DNA from 2 places in the uncultured Rossellomorea sp. genome. Region 2 is predicted to be linked to the other one. Evidence: predicted binding sites of a transcription regulator. Region 2 holds the regulator's gene; the other holds the start of a gene.
What was found. The regulator NrdR, encoded in region 2, represses ribonucleotide reductase genes. The targets are predictions, from matches to a motif close to AACACNATATATNGTGTT.
Positions count from the first base shown of each region.

Region 1: a site for NrdR is predicted at 1,939-1,956, ahead of Q1B03_RS03710 (vitamin B12-dependent ribonucleotide reductase). Genes of this name have one in related genera too.

Region 1 is NZ_CANKZT010000001.1:686,567-696,317, forward strand. Features, by position in the region: gene Q1B03_RS03710 (vitamin B12-dependent ribonucleotide reductase) at 1-1,800, opposite strand, end outside; gene Q1B03_RS03715 (biotin/lipoate A/B protein ligase family protein) at 2,151-2,987, opposite strand; gene Q1B03_RS03720 (rhodanese-like domain-containing protein) at 3,200-3,583, shown strand; gene Q1B03_RS03725 (hypothetical protein) at 3,648-3,884, shown strand; gene gcvPB (aminomethyl-transferring glycine dehydrogenase subunit GcvPB) at 4,077-5,540, opposite strand; gene gcvPA (aminomethyl-transferring glycine dehydrogenase subunit GcvPA) at 5,533-6,879, opposite strand; gene gcvT (glycine cleavage system aminomethyltransferase GcvT) at 6,896-8,002, opposite strand; glycine riboswitch at 8,182-8,273, opposite strand; gene Q1B03_RS03745 (DEAD/DEAH box helicase) at 8,448-9,751, shown strand, end outside.
Region 2 is NZ_CANKZT010000001.1:989,128-998,878, reverse strand. Features, by position in the region: gene polA (DNA polymerase I) at 1-1,277, shown strand, start outside; gene mutM (DNA-formamidopyrimidine glycosylase) at 1,300-2,124, shown strand; gene ytaF (sporulation membrane protein YtaF) at 2,193-2,825, shown strand; gene coaE (dephospho-CoA kinase) at 2,852-3,457, shown strand; gene Q1B03_RS05270 (glyceraldehyde-3-phosphate dehydrogenase) at 3,981-5,009, shown strand; gene speD (adenosylmethionine decarboxylase) at 5,641-6,021, shown strand; gene Q1B03_RS05260 (cytosolic protein) at 6,153-6,533, shown strand; gene nrdR (transcriptional regulator NrdR) at 6,616-7,071, shown strand; gene Q1B03_RS05250 (replication initiation and membrane attachment family protein) at 7,140-8,528, shown strand; gene dnaI (primosomal protein DnaI) at 8,541-9,473, shown strand; gene Q1B03_RS05240 (hypothetical protein) at 9,475-9,751, shown strand, end outside.

The sequences.
Region 1 (9,751 bases), 300 kb from region 2:
GAAGCTTCCCTTTTCCTTGGATAATTCAACGGATGCACGATAAGCGGTTGTTGCGATGGCTTCGAACACCTCATCAACCAGCTGGTTACCTTCTTCTGAACCGTATTCTTTTTCACAATAGATCAACAAGTCTGCAAGCCCCATAACCCCAAGGCCAACACGTCGCTCACCAAGGGCCTGCTTTTTGTTTTCATCCAGGAAGTACGGAGTCGCATCAATGACATTATCCTGCATGCGAACACCCACTTCAACGGTACGCTTCAACTTTTCGAAATCAACGGTTTTCGTCTCTTTATTGGCAAACTGAGCCAGATTCACGGCTGCCAGATTACACACTGAATAAGGAGCAAGAGGCTGTTCACCACATGGGTTGGTAGCAACTACCTTTTGACCATAAGCTTTCGCATTCGTCATATCATTCGCGTTATCAATAAAGAAGATTCCAGGCTCAGCTGAATACGTTGCACAAACATTGATAAGATTCCAAAGCTCTTTCGCTTTGATCTTACGGTAGGTACGGACTTTGTATCCAAGCTTTTCCCACTCTCGGACGTCACCGACATTGTGCCATTCTTCATTGTAGTATTTCATTTGCTCTTCATTGTAACTTTCAACATCCGGGAAGCGGAGTTCATACTCACGATCGTTTTCCACAGCTTCCATAAAGTCGCTTGTTAAACAAACAGAAATATTGGCACCTGTCAGAAACTCTGAATTATGGACGCTATATGTTCCGCCTGTACGCAGCTTTTCTTCTGCATTCTTAAGGATCTTCGCATCAAACCCACCATACCCGGGGATTTGTCTATAGTTCAGGATTCCTTGATACATCGCTTCCTCTTGTTCCGTCAGAGGGGTGAATTTCAATTTATCCTGTGCCGCTTTTTTAATGGTTTCATCTTCTGTATTCTCAAGGAGATAACGCAGAATACGCGGGTTTTGCATTTTAGAAATGATGAATTCGATAATATCGGGATGCCAATCTGATAACATGATCATTTGTGCCCCGCGTCTTGAACCGCCCTGCTCAACCAAATGAGTCAATTTGGCGATGTCATCCAGCCAGGAAACCGAACCGGAGGATTTACCGTTCACACCTTTTGCAAGGGTATTGCGCGGACGAAGCGTCGATCCATTCGTTCCTACTCCCCCGCCTCGGCTCATGATCTCCATTACCTGCTTGCGATGTTCTGAAATCCCTTCACGTGAATCCTGTACGAAAGGCATCACGTAACAGTTAAAGTACGTAACATCCGTTCCGGCACCCGCTCCATAAAGCACTCGACCAGCAGGAACAAAATGCAGGTTCACCAATTCATGATAGAACTTCTCAAACCAAACTTGTCTCTTTTCAGGAGTTTCTTCCACTTCTGCTAAGCCTGTTGCGTTACGCTTTGCAATTTGTTCGTAGTAGACTTCGAGAGGTTTTTCAATTACATCCAGTGTTCTAGAAACGATACCCGTTTCCATTTCTTCAGGTTTGTCTATGGCACTTCTGTACTCTTCTTCGATCCAAACATCTGCTTTCTTCGTTTCCCAATCGATGCTTGTGATGTAACCTAACCCTCTTGCAGGGAATTTAGGATCTTCTTTGATGGTGAGGACTACAAAGTCTCCTTCAGAAAGGGTGATTTTTTCCGTGTCTTTGAAAGAATAACGATCAATCATGACAAGACGGGATACACCTTTGTGTGTAGTATTCATATCCGGTGTAATGGGATGTACTTGAGGAAATAATCCGATATCCTGATTTAATCTTTCGATGTTTAATTTCATTGTGTTTTTCGACGCAACAGTCATAAAGACAACTCCTTCTATCTCAAATCTTTCATTTGTTTGTTATTTACTTTGATGTGTAATATCAAATAATACGATATCATAGCTCTATTAGAAAAGCAATAAATAAACACAACATATAGTGTGCAAAAAATTATTCGACACACCATATATTGTGTTTCGGGTCAATAGGTCATTTGTTTGTCAAACGGATAATAAGCCAATAAAAATAGAAAACAGGAGGAAACAATAGAAAATCATATAATACTCCGACCATTTCTATTAATTTAGAACTTGATATAAATCCAAGTCGCGTAATAGTTGGTAAAATAGGAAAAAAGCGACAAGCATCGCTTTTTTTCTACAAAAAAATTTTATCGTTTAAAATTCCAATCATCTGATTCGTACCGGGTTTCGGCAAGGTCCACAACATATTGTGTTTCCTCTTCAGAAAGTTCATATGGTTCCAGGTGGATATTCAGTCCTTCTTCAAAACCTTTTTTGAACGCTTCCTTGGCCATGTCCATGGTGACCGTTTCAGAACTGATTTCGTTCATCGCAACGGCCTTGTTTTTAAAAGCTCGCTGCATACGCTCTTTTACCCTGTCAGATGGATAATTAAACAGACTAAACAATTTATCTTCGTCAAGATCCAGGAGGATAGAGCCGTGCTGGAGGATGACGCCCTTTTGACGCGTCTGGGCACTGCCTGCCACTTTCCTTCCTTCTACCACCAGTTCATACCAGCTGGGTGCATCAAAACAAACAGCTGAACGTGGATTTTTTAATCCTTCCCTCTCTTCTGCTGTTTTCGGAACAGCAAAGTAGGCTTCAAGGCCCAGGCCCTGAAATCCCTTTAGAATTCCTTCCGAGATGACACGATACGCTTCCGTTACTGTTTTAGGCATTTCAGGATGATCTTCTGAAACAATGACGCTGTACGTCAATTCATGTTCATGCAGAACCCCCCTGCCTCCAGTCGGTCTTCTGACGAATCCGAGTCCGTGCTCCTTAACGGCTTCAAGATTGATTTCCTTTTCTACCTTTTGGAAGTAGCCAATCGATAGTGTCGCGGGATCCCAACCGTAAAAACGAATCGTCGGAGGAATCTTCCCTTCACTATGCCAATCGAGTAGCGCCTCATCAAGGGCCATATTATAAGAAGGGGAACAATTCCCTGAGTCAATGAATCTCCATGTTTCCTTTTTCATGCATCATACCTCATTTACGTCTTCTCTTTGATATTTTATTATGTAATCCTTCAACTTCATTCAAGTCCGTTACTAGTCTATCAAATCCAATCGAAAAAACAAAGAAAAACAGATTGGAAAGTGTTTGCTATAAAATAATAAATTTGTTTTGATTCTCGGAGCTTTCATGAATATAATAGAAGATAGCGCATTTGTAGAAAGGAGCATGAATGATGGAAGGATTATATATTCTTTTAGTCGTACTTGGTGGAATCATTGTTTATTCACTCTTTACGTTCTTCTATCAAAAGAGAATTGTGAATACATTGACTGAAGAAGAATTTCGAGCAGGATATCGTAAAGCTCAATTGATAGATGTTCGTGAAGCGAATGAATTTGAAAACGGTCACGTACTTGGCGCACGAAATATCCCCCTATCTCAAATAAAAATGAGACAAAAGGAAATCCGTGCCGATCAACCCGTTTACCTTTATTGCCAAAGCGGACTCCGCAGCGGACGAGCAGCTCAAATGCTTCACCGCAAAGGATACCGAGATCTTCACCAATTGCAGGGCGGCTTTAAAAAGTGGACAGGTAAAGTAAAACATAAAAAATAATGTGAAAGGATTGCCTTAGAGGCAATCCTTTTTTTGATCGGTGGGAGTAGTCGGATGGATTGCGTTGATGGATCTAGTGGTAGTATGTAGAATCCCATCAACAAATGGGATTATTTGTAATTCGGCTGGATTTTTGCTGAAAACTGCTGGATTCCTGTTCATTTCGGCTGGATTATCAACCAAAACGGCTGGATTCCTGTTCATTTCTGCCGGATTATCGACCAAATCGGCTGGATTCCCTTTCACTTTGGCTGGATTATCGACCACCACGACCGAATTCCGCGCCTATTTTGCTGAGTGATCCACCATATCTGCTTAATTACTTGTCTTACTATGCTAATAGTCCCTTTAAACGGCCAAATCACGTCTTTTTCACTTGAATTACAGGAGATAACACCACAATCACCTCCGCCCCATTTCTCTTTCAATGAAGGTCCGTCCCTCAGAAAATCCCCGCAGCGAACCGCTGCGGGGATTTCCAGTTTTACATCTTTTAGCTTTCTTTTGTATAACGCAGTATTGGTTTTCTTGCTGCGAGAGTTTCGTCCATACGTTTGACGATGGTCGTATGAGGTGCTTCTTGGACGATTTCCGGTGTTTCTTCTGCTTCTTTAGCAATTTGGATCATTGCATCTATAAAGGAATCTAGGGTTTCTTTCGATTCTGTTTCCGTTGGTTCAATCATCATGCATTCTTCCACATTTAATGGGAAGTAAATCGTAGGCGGATGATATCCGAAGTCGAGTAGTCGCTTCGCAATATCCAATGTACGGACGCCAAGCTTCTTCTGACGTTTTCCACTGATGACAAATTCATGCTTACAATGACGATCGTATGGAAGGTCGAAGTGAGGAGCCAGTCTGCGCATCATGTAATTTGCATTCAGGACTGCGTTTTCTGTAACGGCTCTCAGTCCGTCCGGCCCCATCGTTCTGATGTACGTATAGGCACGAACGTTGATACCAAAGTTCCCATAGTATGGTTTTACACGGCCAATTGAATCAGGACGGTTGTAATCGAATTCGAACTTTTCGCCATTTTTCACCAGGACCGGTTTTGGAAGGTATTTAATCAAGTCTTCCTTCACTCCGACAGGACCGCTTCCAGGACCACCGCCTCCGTGAGGGCCCGTAAACGTCTTATGAAGATTTAAATGCACGACATCAAATCCCATGTCCCCAGGTCTGGCTTTTGATAATACTGCATTTAGATTGGCACCATCATAATACAGCTTACCGCCTGCTTCATGAATGATTGCAGCCATTTCCAGAATGTTTTCTTCAAATAAACCAAGAGTGTTCGGATTGGTCAGCATCAGGGCTGCAGTATCATCTCCTACTACACGCTTCAGATCTTCCAAATCAACTAATCCATTCTCGTTTGATTTAACCGTTACTGTTTCGAAACCTGCTACAGTGGCACTGGCAGGGTTCGTTCCATGAGCTGAATCCGGTACGATGACCTTCGTACGGTGAGTGTCACCATTTGCTTCATGGTAAGCACGGATCATCATAAGACCGGTCCACTCTCCATGAGCTCCTGCTGCAGGCTGCAGGGTCACCTCATCCATACCTGTGATCTCTTTCAAATGCTCTTGAAGATCATACATAAGTTCAAGCGCGCCTTGAACACTTTCTGCTTCTTGTAGCGGATTGATATGGGCAAATCCATTCAGTCGTGCAACGTTTTCATTCACCTTTGGATTGTACTTCATCGTACAGGACCCTAAAGGATAAAAACCGGAATCCACACCATGATTACGTTTTGATAATGCTGTATAATGACGCATGATATCCAGTTCAGATACCTCTGGAAGCTCTGGTTCTTCCGAACGGATATAATCTGATGGAATGAGATCCGATAATTCCACCTGTGGTACATCTAATTCAGGTAAGCTATAGCCGACACGGCCTTCTTTAGATAATTCAAAAATAAGAGGTTGATCTTGCTTATTCATGACAATCCCCCAGTTCTGCTACGAATGCGTCGATTTCTTCTTTGCTGCGAAGTTCAGTAACAGCCACCAGCATGTGCTGTGCCAAGCTGTCATCCACTAGTCCAAGATCGTATCCACCAATCATTTCTTTTCCTAGAAGCTTTTGATTGATTTCTTTGACAGGCATATTTACCTTAACGACAAACTCATTGAATGTTGGACCTTCAAATGCAATGGAGAATCCTTTTGCTTTAAAGGCTTCTTTTGCATAATGTGTTTTTTGGATATTTTGAAGTGCCATCTCTTTGACGCCCTGTTTTCCAAGTGCTGTCATGGCCACAGATGCTGCGAGTGCATTTAATGCCTGGTTTGAACAAATATTCGACGTTGCTTTATCACGACGGATATGCTGCTCACGCGCTTGAAGAGTCAGAACGAATCCACGGATTCCATCTTCATCAACGGTTTGACCAACAAGACGGCCCGGTACTTTACGCATAAGCTTCTTGTTCACGGCAAAGTATCCACAGTGAGGTCCACCAAAGGCACTTGGAATGCCAAATGGCTGTGCATCACCAATGACGATATCTGCACCTAATTGTCCAGGAGGTGTAAGTGCACCTAGTGCAAGTGGGTTTGAGGAAACCACGAACATCGCTTTTTCAGCATGAGTCACTTCTTCGATCGCTTTTAGTTCTTCCACCCGGCCGAAGAAGTTAGGATATTGAACGATTACCGCTGCAATTTCATTGCTCATTAATTTCTTAAGTTCTTCCACGTCCGTTACACCATTATTGTGCGGGATTTCCACCACTTCGATATATTGACCTTTTGCATAAGATCGTAAAACATCACGTGATTCCGGATGTACGGTACTTGAAACCAATACCTTTTTACGGCGGGTCTGACCTGCGCTCAGCATAGCTGCTTCTGCTAGTGCCGTTCCTCCATCGTACATGGAAGAATTGGCTACATCCATGCCAGTCAGCTCACAAATCATCGTTTGAAATTCAAAGATAGCTTGAAGTTCCCCTTGTGAGATTTCCGGCTGGTAAGGAGTATAGGCAGTATAGAACTCTGAACGTGATAATACATGATCCACGATGATTGGCATGTAGTGGTCGTATACTCCTGCCCCTAAAAAGGACGTGTGACTTTTCAAGTCAGCATTCTTCGCTGCCAATTTGGTCAGTTCTTTTACCAATTCCGTTTCTGACTTCGCTTCTTTGATTTTGTAATCCCCTTTGAAACGAACCTTCTCAGGAATATCTTCAAATAGATCGTTAACGCTGTCTACTCCTATGCTGTCTAACATTTCCCTTTGATCTTGCTCTGTCATCGGTAAATAACGATGCTTCATGACCGTCATTCCTCCCCTATTTCTTTGGTCTTTTATAGAATGGTGTCGATACCACTTTGGCTTTTAACTTTTTCCCTCTGATTTCAACCAGTACTTCTGTATCTAAAGAAGTAAACTCTTTATCAAGTAATGCTAATCCTACATTTTTCTTTAATGTCGGTGATTGCGTACCGGTTGTGACTTCCCCTATTTCTTCTTCACCGGAATATACTTTATAGCCATGACGGGGAATTCCGCGATCGATCATTTCAATCCCGACGATTTTTCTTGAAGCCCCTTCTTCCTTTTGCTGTTTCAGCACTTCCTGACCGATAAATGGAACCTCTTTATTCACCTTTACGGCGAATCCGATCCCCGCTTCGATCGGCGTGATGGATTGAGATAATTCTTGTCCGTAAAGTGCAAGATTGGCTTCAAAACGCAATGTATCACGTGCACCTAGTCCGCATGGTAGCACCCCATGGTCCTTTCCTGCTTCCAGGATAGCTTTCCAGATCGCAGCCGCATCACCAGCATCACAGTAGATCTCAAATCCGTCTTCCCCTGTGTAACCGGTACGTGAAACAAGTGCAAGTCTATCATCAATATTCACTTCGGTTTGGAATTTAAAAAATCCGATATCGCTTAGTGAATGTTCGTTTGTAAGTAATTGTAAAACTTGTTCGGCAAGTGGACCTTGAAGTGCCAATTGCGCCATATGTTCAGAGATGTTATTGATTTCTACGCCATCTACTTCATGTTCTTTCAACCACTGAAAATCTTTATCTATATTTGCTGCATTAACAACGAGCAAATAATCATTATCTTTTATTTTATAAACTAATAAGTCATCGACCGTCCCACCGTTTTCGTAGCACATAGCCGTATACTGAGCCCCTCCGTCTTTTACTTTGGAGACATCGTTTGTCATCATTTTTTGTAAGTAGTCAAGAGCCCCTTCACCCTTCACTTCAATTTCTCCCATATGAGAAACGTCGAATAGTCCAGCCCGGGATCGTACCGCTTCATGTTCTTCTTTAATACTTGAGAATTGCACTGGTAAAGCCCAGCCACCGAAGTCGATGGTCTTTCCTCCATACTCTTTGTACACTTCGTATAAAGGTGTTTGTTTTAACTCTGACATGACTTTTCCCCCTTTATCTTCCTTACATGCATAATCCTTAACCAAGTTTTATCCCATGAAAAAAGGACAGAAAAACCCCTTTTCATAAAGAAGTTTTCTCTGTCCTTGCACCTGAAAGTTTACCGAAGAACGGCTTTCCCCTTTGGTGGTTTCCGTTAAGGAAACACTCTCCAGAGTTGCGTCCAACAAGAGTCTTTTTGCCTGAGAGATTCACACTTAAAAGTGCTTGCTCCTTCGGCGCTGTATGCACAGTCTCTCCCCTTGTTATCATTCGCCAATATTCCTTGAAACATTTGGTCATACTAGAAATATACAGAAGAAATGTTGTAAATGTGAATGTTCGGATTTTCGAGTTTTTTTAACATTAGAAAATCTATTTTCATCCTACCATTAAATACGAGGATTGAGCAATCATTTTTATTAGAATTAAGGAGATGTTTTTCAGATGAATGTTGAGGTTTTATTTGATGAAGAATGGGGCGAGGGTCTCGAGAATTTAATTGATAACGATGGCCCATGGGGAAATTGGGAGCTTTATAAGCTGGCCATCGAATTTGAACATCATCTTGCAATTCCGAACTTTGAAGGCCTGCAAGCTCCAAAACATTTGGCAAATGTCACTCCACTCCCCCATCAGCTTGAAGCAGCAAAGCAGGTTGTCGAAACGATGAACGGCAAAGCGATCCTTGCAGATGAGGTCGGATTAGGCAAGACCATCGAAGCCGGATTGATATTGAAAGAATACATGATTAGGGGATTAGTGAAGAAAGTATTAATATTGGTTCCTGCATCCCTGGTCTCTCAATGGGCCTATGAATTGAACAGTAAGTTTTTCATCCCGGCTGTTCCGCAACGAAAAAGTTACGTATGGGATCAGTGCGATATTGTCGTCTCTTCCATGGATACGGCTAAGAGGAGCCCTCATCGAGAGAAGGTGTATGAACAGGACTATGATTTGGTGATTATCGATGAAGCTCACAAACTAAAAAATCATAAAACAAAAAACTATGAATTTGTCCAGAACTTAAAAAAGAAATTCTGCTTATTGCTGACGGCCACACCAATCCAAAATCGTGTTGAAGAGATTTTCCATCTAGTTTCCCTCCTTAAGCCTGGACATCTCGGAAATGAATCCGGGTTTTCTGACAGATATAAAAAAGGGGACCGTACTCTTCAAGAGGATGAACATTTAAAGAGTCTCATTAACAAAGTGATGATTCGTAATAGACGGAGCGATACGGGTATAGAATGGACGAAACGTCACGTTAAGACAGTTTTAATTGATTTTAACGAAGCTGAAAGAGATTTATATAACAGCATCGATTTGCTCAAGGGGGACTATGATGAGTGGGCTAATTCAAGCTCCTTCTCTCTATTGACACTTCAAAGAGAAGCATGCAGCTCACGTGAAGCAGTATTTTATACCCTTAAAAACATGCTGGAAAAGAAGGAGAACTCGACAGCAGCTTTTGAAAATACAATTGGTACACTTATGAAAAAAGTAGAAAACGTGACAATGAACTCCAAGGCTCAGAAAGCATTGGAAATCATCCAATCGATCAATGATAAAGTGATTATTTTTACAGAGTACCGGGCGACACAGCTCTATCTTCAATGGTTCTTAAAACAGCATGGAATAAGCTCCGTACCGTTTCGGGGTGGATTCAAGCGGGGGAAAAAGGACTGGATGCGTGAACTCTTCCAGAAGCATGCCCAGGTGTTGATTGCCACAGAAGCCGGCGGAGAAGG
Region 2 (9,751 bases):
TCATTCTTCATGAGTTAATGAACACATGCATGGAAGAGTTGAAAGAAAATGATCTCTATGAATTATTCACCGAGTTAGAATTACCCCTTGCCCTTATTTTAGCCGAAATGGAATTCACGGGTGTGAAGGTGGATCAGGAGCGTTTGCTCACCATGAAGGATGAGCTAGCTCACCGTTTGGAAGAATTAGAAAAGAATATCCATGAACAAGCTGGCGAAAGCTTTAACATAAATTCTCCCAAGCAGCTTGGGGTGATTCTTTTTGAAAAATTGGGTTTACCAGTCGTCAAGAAAACGAAAACCGGTTATTCCACTTCTGCGGATGTATTGGAAAAACTGCAGTCCAAACATGAAATCATTGATCATATCCTTCATTACCGTCAGTTAGGGAAGTTACAATCCACTTATTTAGAGGGGTTATTGAAGGTCGTCCATAAAGATTCCAGTAAGATTCATACACGGTTTAATCAGGCCCTTACACAAACTGGCCGACTAAGCTCGACAGACCCTAACCTGCAAAACATTCCGATCAGACTTGAGGAAGGAAGAAAAATTCGTCAGGCGTTCATTCCATCTGAAGAGGGCTGGGTCATGTTCGCTGCGGACTATTCTCAAATTGAACTGCGTGTACTGGCTCATATTGCCAAGGATGAAAAATTAGTGGAAGCCTTCAGGAATGATATGGACATTCATACGAAAACAGCGATGGACGTCTTTGGGGTGGCAAAGGAAGAGGTCACATCCAATATGAGAAGGCATGCGAAAGCCGTTAACTTCGGAATCGTTTACGGAATCAGTGACTACGGTCTTTCTCAAAGCCTGGATATTACACGAAAAGAAGCAGGGGAATTCATTAAGAAATATTTAGAAAGCTTCCCCGGGGTAAAAGAGTATATGGATGACATCGTTCAGGATGCAAAGCAGAAGGGGTATGTGACGACCCTGCTGAATCGACGACGCTACCTTCCTGAAATCACGAGCCGTAATTTCAACTTAAGAAGTTTCGCTGAACGTACAGCGATGAACACGCCGATTCAAGGAAGTGCAGCCGATATCATCAAGAAGGCGATGATTGATATGGCAGCGCGATTAAAAGAAGAAAATCTTCAATCGCGATTATTGTTACAGGTGCATGATGAATTGATCTTTGAAGCACCTGAAGAAGAAATTGAAGTATTGAAGAAGATTGTTCCTGAAGTGATGGAGAATGCAATGGAGCTTGAGGTTCCATTAAAGGTCGATTACTCATACGGACAGACTTGGTACGACGCGAAATAGAGTTTGAGAAGGAGGTGGCATAGTGCCGGAGCTGCCTGAAGTAGAAACGGTCAGAAGGACGTTAGAGCTTCTTGTTATTGGGAAGAGAATCAAAGACGTCTCGGTTTTTTGGCCAAAGATGATTAAAAACCCCGACGAGCCCGATGAGTTTGTTCATAGCTTGAAGGGGCAGGAAATTCTTGAGATGAGAAGAAGAGGGAAATTCCTGATCTTTTACTTAAACGACGTGGCCCTTGTTTCTCACTTGAGAATGGAGGGAAAGTATAACGTATCCGATAGCCGGGACCCGATTGAAAAGCATACCCACGTGATCTTTCATTTTACGGATAACACAGAACTCAGATACCGTGATGTCCGGAAGTTCGGGACGATGCACCTTTTCAAGAAAGGGGAGGAGTTGCTTCACCTTCCCCTCCTGCAGTTGGGACCGGAGCCATTCCAATCCGAGTTTACAACAGACTACTTAACAGAGAAGCTGAGCAAGACAGAAAGAATCGTAAAAGCCACATTATTAGATCAGACGGTCCTCGTGGGACTGGGGAACATCTATGTAGATGAAGCGTTATTCCGTGCGGGTATACATCCTGACAGGAAATCAAAATCCCTTTCAACGGAAGAAATTGAACGTTTGCATAAAGAAATTATTCATACGCTAACCGAAGCCGTTGAAATGGGTGGAAGTACGATTCGATCCTACGTGAATTCCCAGGGTCAAATGGGGATGTTCCAACAGAACCTCTACGTGTATAGCCGGAAAGAAGAGCCGTGCCGTCAATGTGGGACTCCCATTGAGAAGAAGGTTTCTGCAGGGAGAGGGACTCACTATTGTCCTGATTGCCAACGGTAGAAAGAACATTTAACATCTGATAAGCCCTTACCATATAGTATTGTAATGATTTTTGGGAGGGCTATTAGATGAGTGAAACAATCTCCTTATTACTGCTGGCGTTTGCTGTAAGTCTTGATAGTTTTAGCACCGGTTTAACCTACGGATTACGAAAAGTGAAAATCCCTACAAAATCAATCAGCATCATATCCATTTGTTCGGCAAGCTCTTTATTGTTAGCCATGTTGCTCGGTCAAACCATCGGATCCATCATCACACCGGTTTGGGCTGGCAGAATTGGCGGGCTGATTCTAGTTGTAATAGGAGCGGCCGTATTGTACCAGTTCTTTAGACCGGAAAAAGAAACGGTATTATCCCAGGAAAAGACGCTGATTAACTTTGAGATCAAATCCATAGGCCTGGTGGTTCAAATTTTAAGAAGGCCGTTAACGGCAGACTTTGATAGATCGGGTACGATTACGGGAATCGAGGCATTCATGCTTGGGATCGCCCTGTCACTCGATGCATTCGGTGCCGGAATCGGTGCCGCGTTATTAAATTTCTCGCCATTATTACTTACTTTGGCAATCCTGTTGATGAGCTTTACGTTCTTATTCTCAGGATTGAAGATGGGAGAGTTCTTCTCTCATTTACGGTGGATTCATCGAGTATCATTTCTTCCGGGAGTTCTCTTGATCCTTATAGGGATCCTCCGGTTTTAGTGGCTGAGCTAGAAAGGAATACGATAATGGGAACCATTATAGGATTAACAGGTGGTATTGCAAGTGGTAAAAGTACAGTTTCAACTATGTTAAATGAAAAAGGATATACGATAATAGACGCCGACCTTGCCGCCCGTATGGTGGTTGAGGTTGATCAGCCTGCTTATCTTGCGATTGTGGAAGAATTCGGTGAACACATACTGCACGATCACGATTCAACCATCAATCGGGAAAAACTCGGTCAAATCATCTTTAACTCTGAAGAAAAACGAAAAAAGCTGAATGGAATCGTTCATCCTGCCGTCAGAAGCATGATGCTCGCACATAAAGATGAAGCCATTGCAGCTGGTAAACACACGATTTTCATGGATATCCCTCTTTTATTCGAAAGTGATTTGACGTGGATGGTTGATCGCACAGTCGTGGTATACGTGGACCAAGAAACCCAACTATCCCGCCTGATGGAGCGGAACAACTTTAACCGTGAAGACGCATCATCCCGCATCGCTTCCCAATTCCCCTTAAAGGATAAAGCAAGCCTTGCCGACGCAGTCATCGACAACAACGGATCTCTACATGAGACCAAAGAACAGCTTGATGCACTCTTAGTGGAGTGGAATCTAAAACCATAGAATGACAAATGAGCCGACAAGAAACCTCTTGTCGGCTTTTTATTTGGTCCACTAGATGAATTAGTAGTTATGACGATAAATATTTGTTTTTGGGTATGCGTTTGTATATAGGACAATCTCTAAACGTATCTATATAAGCCTCATGGTGTTTGTCTGTCAAAATGTATAGTTAGTAAATATGTATCAGCACAGAGTGGATTGTAGCGTAAGGCACTTTACTCCTGCGGGAAATAGAGGAAAGGTCGAGACCCCGCAGGCGCAGCCGAGGAGCCTCGACTTCCTCCCCGCGGAAAGAAAGTGCCTGGAGCGGAAAGGAACGATCAATGTTAAAATCAAAATCTATTTCATTGAAAAAATGTATGAATCCAATCCATAAAAATATACATTCAATAAGCTGATTTGTCAGAATAATAAAACATTAAAAATCCGCAAAATACTTATTAACTAATTCTCTAAATATGTTATACTATTTTTAGCAAATAAACATATAAGTATAACATTAATATAGAGGGGAGCCGGATTTATGAAGGCGAAAATTGCAATCAATGGTTTTGGACGTATTGGGAGAATGGTTTTCAGAAAAGCAATATTAGAGGAAAACTTAGAGGTTGTAGCCATTAACGCAAGCTACCCAGCTGAAACGCTAGCCCATTTAATAAAGTATGACACAAATCATGGAACATTCCAGGCAGATGTAGTGACAGAAGATGATGCACTCATCGTCAACGGGAAACGTGTCCTACTATTAAGCAATCGTGATCCTAAAGCATTACCTTGGAACGAATTGGATATTGATATTGTCATTGAAGCAACAGGAAAATTCAATTCAAAAGACAAAGCGAGCCTGCATTTAGAAGCGGGAGCCAAAAAAGTCATCCTGACGGCCCCAGGTAAAAATGAAGACGTTACCATTGTGATGGGTGTAAATGAAAGCGCATTAAATATTGAAGAACACAGCGTGATTTCAAATGCATCTTGTACAACGAACTGCTTAGCACCAGTTGCGAAGGTATTAGATGAGCAATTTGGTATTGAAAACGGACTTATGACGACAGTCCATGCTTACACAAATGACCAAAAAAATATTGATAATCCCCATAAAGATTTGAGAAGAGCGAGAGCGTGCGGCCAGTCGATCATCCCGACAACGACTGGTGCAGCAAAAGCATTATCATTGGTTCTGCCTCAATTAAACGGCAAGCTTCACGGAATGGCATTACGTGTCCCTACACCAAATGTTTCACTAGTGGACCTGGTTGTAGATGTGAAAAGAGACGTAACAGTAGAAGAAATCAACGAAGCATTTATTACAGCATCTCTTGGTTCTTTACATGGAGTGCTGGAATACACAACAGAACCTTTGGTTTCGATCGACTTTAATACAAATCCTCATTCAGCGATCATCGACGGATTATCCACGATGGTAATGGGAGATCGAAAAGTGAAAGTACTTGCCTGGTACGATAACGAGTGGGGCTATTCATGCCGCGTCGTCGATCTGGCTAAATTCGTAGCAACAAAAATGAACGCAAAACAAAAAGTCAACGTTTGAAAGAATCAACATAAACAATAAGCATCATCCTTAGAACGTACCTTTCCAGGTGCGTTTTTTTTCTTTTATTTCGCTTTTTAAGAATGATGGTATAGAACACTTTATTTAATGGGGATGTATTAAATATTTTAGGAACAAATTCTGCAAAGGAGCTTTTTTATGTTTATCTATCAAAAAGTATAATTAGAAAAAGTGTAGCATCACAGAGTGGATTGTAGCGGAAGGCACTTGACTCCTGCGGGAATAGCGGGACAGGTGAGACCCCGCAGGCGAAGCCGAGGAGGCTCACCGCCCGCCCCGCGGAAAGCAAGTGCCTGGAGCGAAAAGGAACGGTCAACATTTAGAACATAATCCAAAACTCACTTTACTATTTTGGGTGATAACCCGCATAATCTCGTTGCAATCAACCGATCGTCCACCCATATAAAAAAGTTTATAAAAATTTATTGCAAAACAGTTTTAAACAAAGTATACTATTTTTCGTGAACTTCTTATTAGCAAATGAATACTGATTTAACTACTTAAAGGGTTAGGACCTCTTCGGACTAACTTTCCCCCGTGGTAGTTAAGATTTTGCCAAAGGACACGTTCATTTTGACGAAAAAAATTATGTCAAAGGGGGAAACACTCAATGGAAACAATGGGTCGTCATGTAATCTCGGAATTATGGGGTTGCGATTTTGAAAAATTAAACGATGTAGTAGGAATTGAAAAAACATTCGTCGATGCTGCACTTAAATCAGGTGCAGAGGTTCGTGAGGTAGCTTTCCATAAATTTGCTCCTCAAGGTGTGAGTGGAGTTGTGATCATTTCAGAATCACATCTGACTATTCACAGTTTTCCTGAACATGGTTATGCCAGTATAGATGTATATACTTGCGGTGATTTAGATCCTAACATCGCTGCTGAATATATTGCAGATGCTCTTGGTGCTGACACGCGTGAAACAATCGAATTGCCACGTGGTATGGGTCCGGTACAAGTGAAGAAGTCTCAGGCACAAGCCCTTTAATTGAAAATAACTCAGAAGAGATGCGTATTGGATGCATCTCTTTTTTTGTGCTTTTGTAAAGGAATTGATTTTGAATTTTCATTCGTGCGGTTTTCGTGTAAAATAAGGGTAAATAAAGGGAGGAACTTTATATGAGCGGAATACGTACCCTGTTTAAACGATTTCAATCAGAATGTGAGACATCTGATAAGCACGAAGATAAAGACCTGCAATCACGATATTATAAATCCATGCATCAAGGTGCATTTAATGCAGTACTAGAGTTATTCTCATCCTCTGAATATGAGGTGATTTCCCAGTCTAAGGACAGAGGGGAAATCACGGTTCGTAAAAATGGGACTCCCCAACTGTTCATCGTCGCAACAGTCATCACCGTAAGGCCTTTTGAAACGGCAGTCGATTTCAAGGTGAGTGCAGACAAAGGGAAGGTCTTTGGTACATATACGGTGTTAAAAGCGCAGATCAGCCATTATTATCAGAAGCTTGATAGTGAATTGACAAAAGTGAAATAACGGTAAATCCCATAGAAGCTTGTGTACAGCGCAGCTTTTTTATATGATGAAAGTAAGAGTATGTAATAACGGAGCTGATATTATGAAATGCCCGTCTTGCCAGCATAATGGTACCCGAGTGGTGGACTCCCGGCCTGCTGATGAAGGACGTTCGATCAGGAGAAGAAGAGAATGTGAAGAATGCACTTTTCGCTTCACGACCTTCGAGAAGGTAGAAGAGCTTCCTTTAATTGTGGTGAAAAAAGAAGGGGTAAGAGAAGAGTTTAGTCGAGAGAAGATTTTGAGAGGGTTGATCAAGGCTTGTGAGAAGCGCCCGGTACCTCTTGAGAGATTAGAAAAGATCTCAACGGATATTGAAAAGGAACTCCGAAATCAAGGTGCTTCTGAGGTAGAATCCGTTAAGATCGGTGAGATGGTCATGGATCAACTTGCCAAGGTAGATGAAGTTGCATACGTACGCTTTGCATCTGTTTATCGACAGTTTAAGGATATTAATGTATTTATAGACGAACTGAAAGAATTAATAAAAAAAGAGTAGAAGAATGAGCTGAAGATGTAATTCTTTAGCTCTTTTCTCTTTATTTCTTTGAAAGGTAGAATCCAACTATGATGAAGAAGCATTGGAATGAAATACAGCCAATCGATCCCTACACGGTAGGGACAAATGGGATGCTTCAGGAATATGACCGGAAAATCATTACATTTCTGTACCAGCCTTTAATTGGTTCAGTGTGCTACAGTCTTTATATGAGTTTATGGGGAGAAGTCGAAGAAAATCGGCTCTGGTCGACTGATTCCACCCATTATCACCTTATGAACATACTGTCCGTGAATCTTCAGGACGTCTACGAAGCGCGGATGAAGCTTGAGGGAATCGGCTTGTTAAAGGCATATGAAAAAAGGGACAACGGGGACCGCAGCTTTCTCTATGAACTGCAGCCTCCTCTTTCCCCTCAGGAATTCTTTCATGATGGTATGTTGAATGTGTATCTTTACCGGAAAATCGGCAGAACTCATTACTTGCGTTTGAAGAAGTTTTTCACTGACGAATCGGTTGATAAACAGCAGTACTCGAATATCACTCGATCCTTTCAGGATGTTTTTACATCGGAGCAAATTAATTTTCTTCACCATGATGCAAATGTGGATTCGGAAACCAAGTCTGGTGAACAATATATGAACTATGGAAGGAATGAAGGGATTCCATTAGACGACATCGATTTTGATTTTCAGTTATTGCTGGCGGGATTATCCGAATCCATGGTTCCGCGAAAAGCCTTTACAGCGACTGTGAAGGAAACGGTACTGAAGCTGAGCTATTTATACGGCATCGATCCTATTCAAATGAAAAATATCGTCTTAAGTTCCCTGGATGCTGATGATACCATCGATATAGAATTATTGCGTAAAACTGCACGGGATTGGTATGGGCTACAAACAGGGGATCAATTGCCCGATTTGACTACCAGAATCGAGACCAAGAAACCTGAACCAGCGTATAAACCCCTCTCCAAAGAAGAGGAGCTGATTGAATACCTTGAAAACACGTCTCCAAAAGACGTACTATCTGATATTTCGAATGGCGGTGCCCCTTCTAAGTCTGATCTGCAGGCCGTAGAAGAAGTGCTCATGTCACAGAAGCTGCCGCTTGGTGTTATGAACGTTCTTATACAATATGTCCTATTAAAAACAGATATGAAGCTGACAAAGGGATATATGGAAAAAATCGCATCTCATTGGTCGAGGAAAAAGGTTACGACTGCAAGCGAAGCAATGGATTTAGCCAAGAAGGAACACAAGCAGTATTTGGAGTGGGCTGAAGGGAAAAAGGAAAATAAAACGAATAGGCGAAGAAAGCCGATTCGGACAGAAAAACTCCCGGAATGGTTCCAAGAAGGAGAAGTGGAGAAAGAAAACGATTCCTCTCAGGAAGAATACGATTTCGAGGCAGAGAAGAAAAAACTCGAAGAAGAGCTTAAAAATTTTCGGAAGTAGGTGAACATAGCGGTGGAAAGAATAAACAACACCCTGAAAAGGTTGGCGGCTTCTGGTTCGTTTCAACAAAGATATGAGCAAATGAAAAAAGAGATTCTTGAAAACAATGATGTGAAGGATTTTATTCGCAGGAATGAAGACCGTGTTACAGGGGAAATGGTGAATGAGAGCCTTATGAAGTTATATGAATACATTTCTCAAAGTAAGGAATGCCGTTATTGCCCTTCTTTACAGGAGTGTAAGAATATGATGGAGGGGTATGATCCCCACTTAGTGATCAGGGGCAACACAATCGACATTGATTATCATCGCTGCCCTCGAAAAGTCATCCACGATGAAAGGACGAGCGCCCAGCGTCTAATCAAAAGCCTGTATGTACCGAAGGATATTTTACAAGCATCTTTCTCAACCCTTGACCTTGATTCGAAAAGCCGTCTGGAAGCAGTGCGGCTTGCAAAGAATTTCGTGGAGACCTATACAGAGGGCACGAAAATGAAAGGACTCTATTTTTACGGGAAGTTCGGGGTCGGCAAGTCCTATTTGTTAGGGGCCATGGCCAATGAACTCGCCGAGAAAAAAATCGGTTCTCTTATCGTGTATGTTCCCGAGTTCTTCAGGGAGATCAAACAATCACTCGGTGATAATACGGTGAATGAAAAGCTTGAGATGGTAAAATCAGCCCCGATACTCATGCTCGATGACATCGGCGCAGAAACGATGTCTAGCTGGGGGAGAGATGAGATCTTGGGGACGATCCTCCAGTACAGAATGCTTGAGAACCTGCCTACATTCTTCACCTCCAACTTCAACTTCAGCGAGCTGACTCATCATTTGACATACAGCCAAAGAGGAGAAGAAGAAAAGCTGAAGGCGGCAAGGATCATGGAGCGGATTAAATATCTATCCCAGCCTGTGTTGATCGATGGAAGGAATAGAAGAGAATAGATTGAAAGAGAGGAAATTACATGCGATGCGATTTCCTCTCTTTTTTATGTGTGTAAATTTAGGTGTAGACATTGGACATTTTGATGTGATTTTTTTACAATTATTGCAAAACGGCTGGATTATGGAGGTTTTCGGCTGGATTATCGAGAGAAACGGCTGGATTATCGAGAGAAACGGCCGGATTTCCGAAAGAAACGGCTGGATTTCCGAGAGAAACGTCCGGATTTCCGAGAGAAACGTCCGGATTATCGAAAGAAACGGCCGGATTCACTCATCGT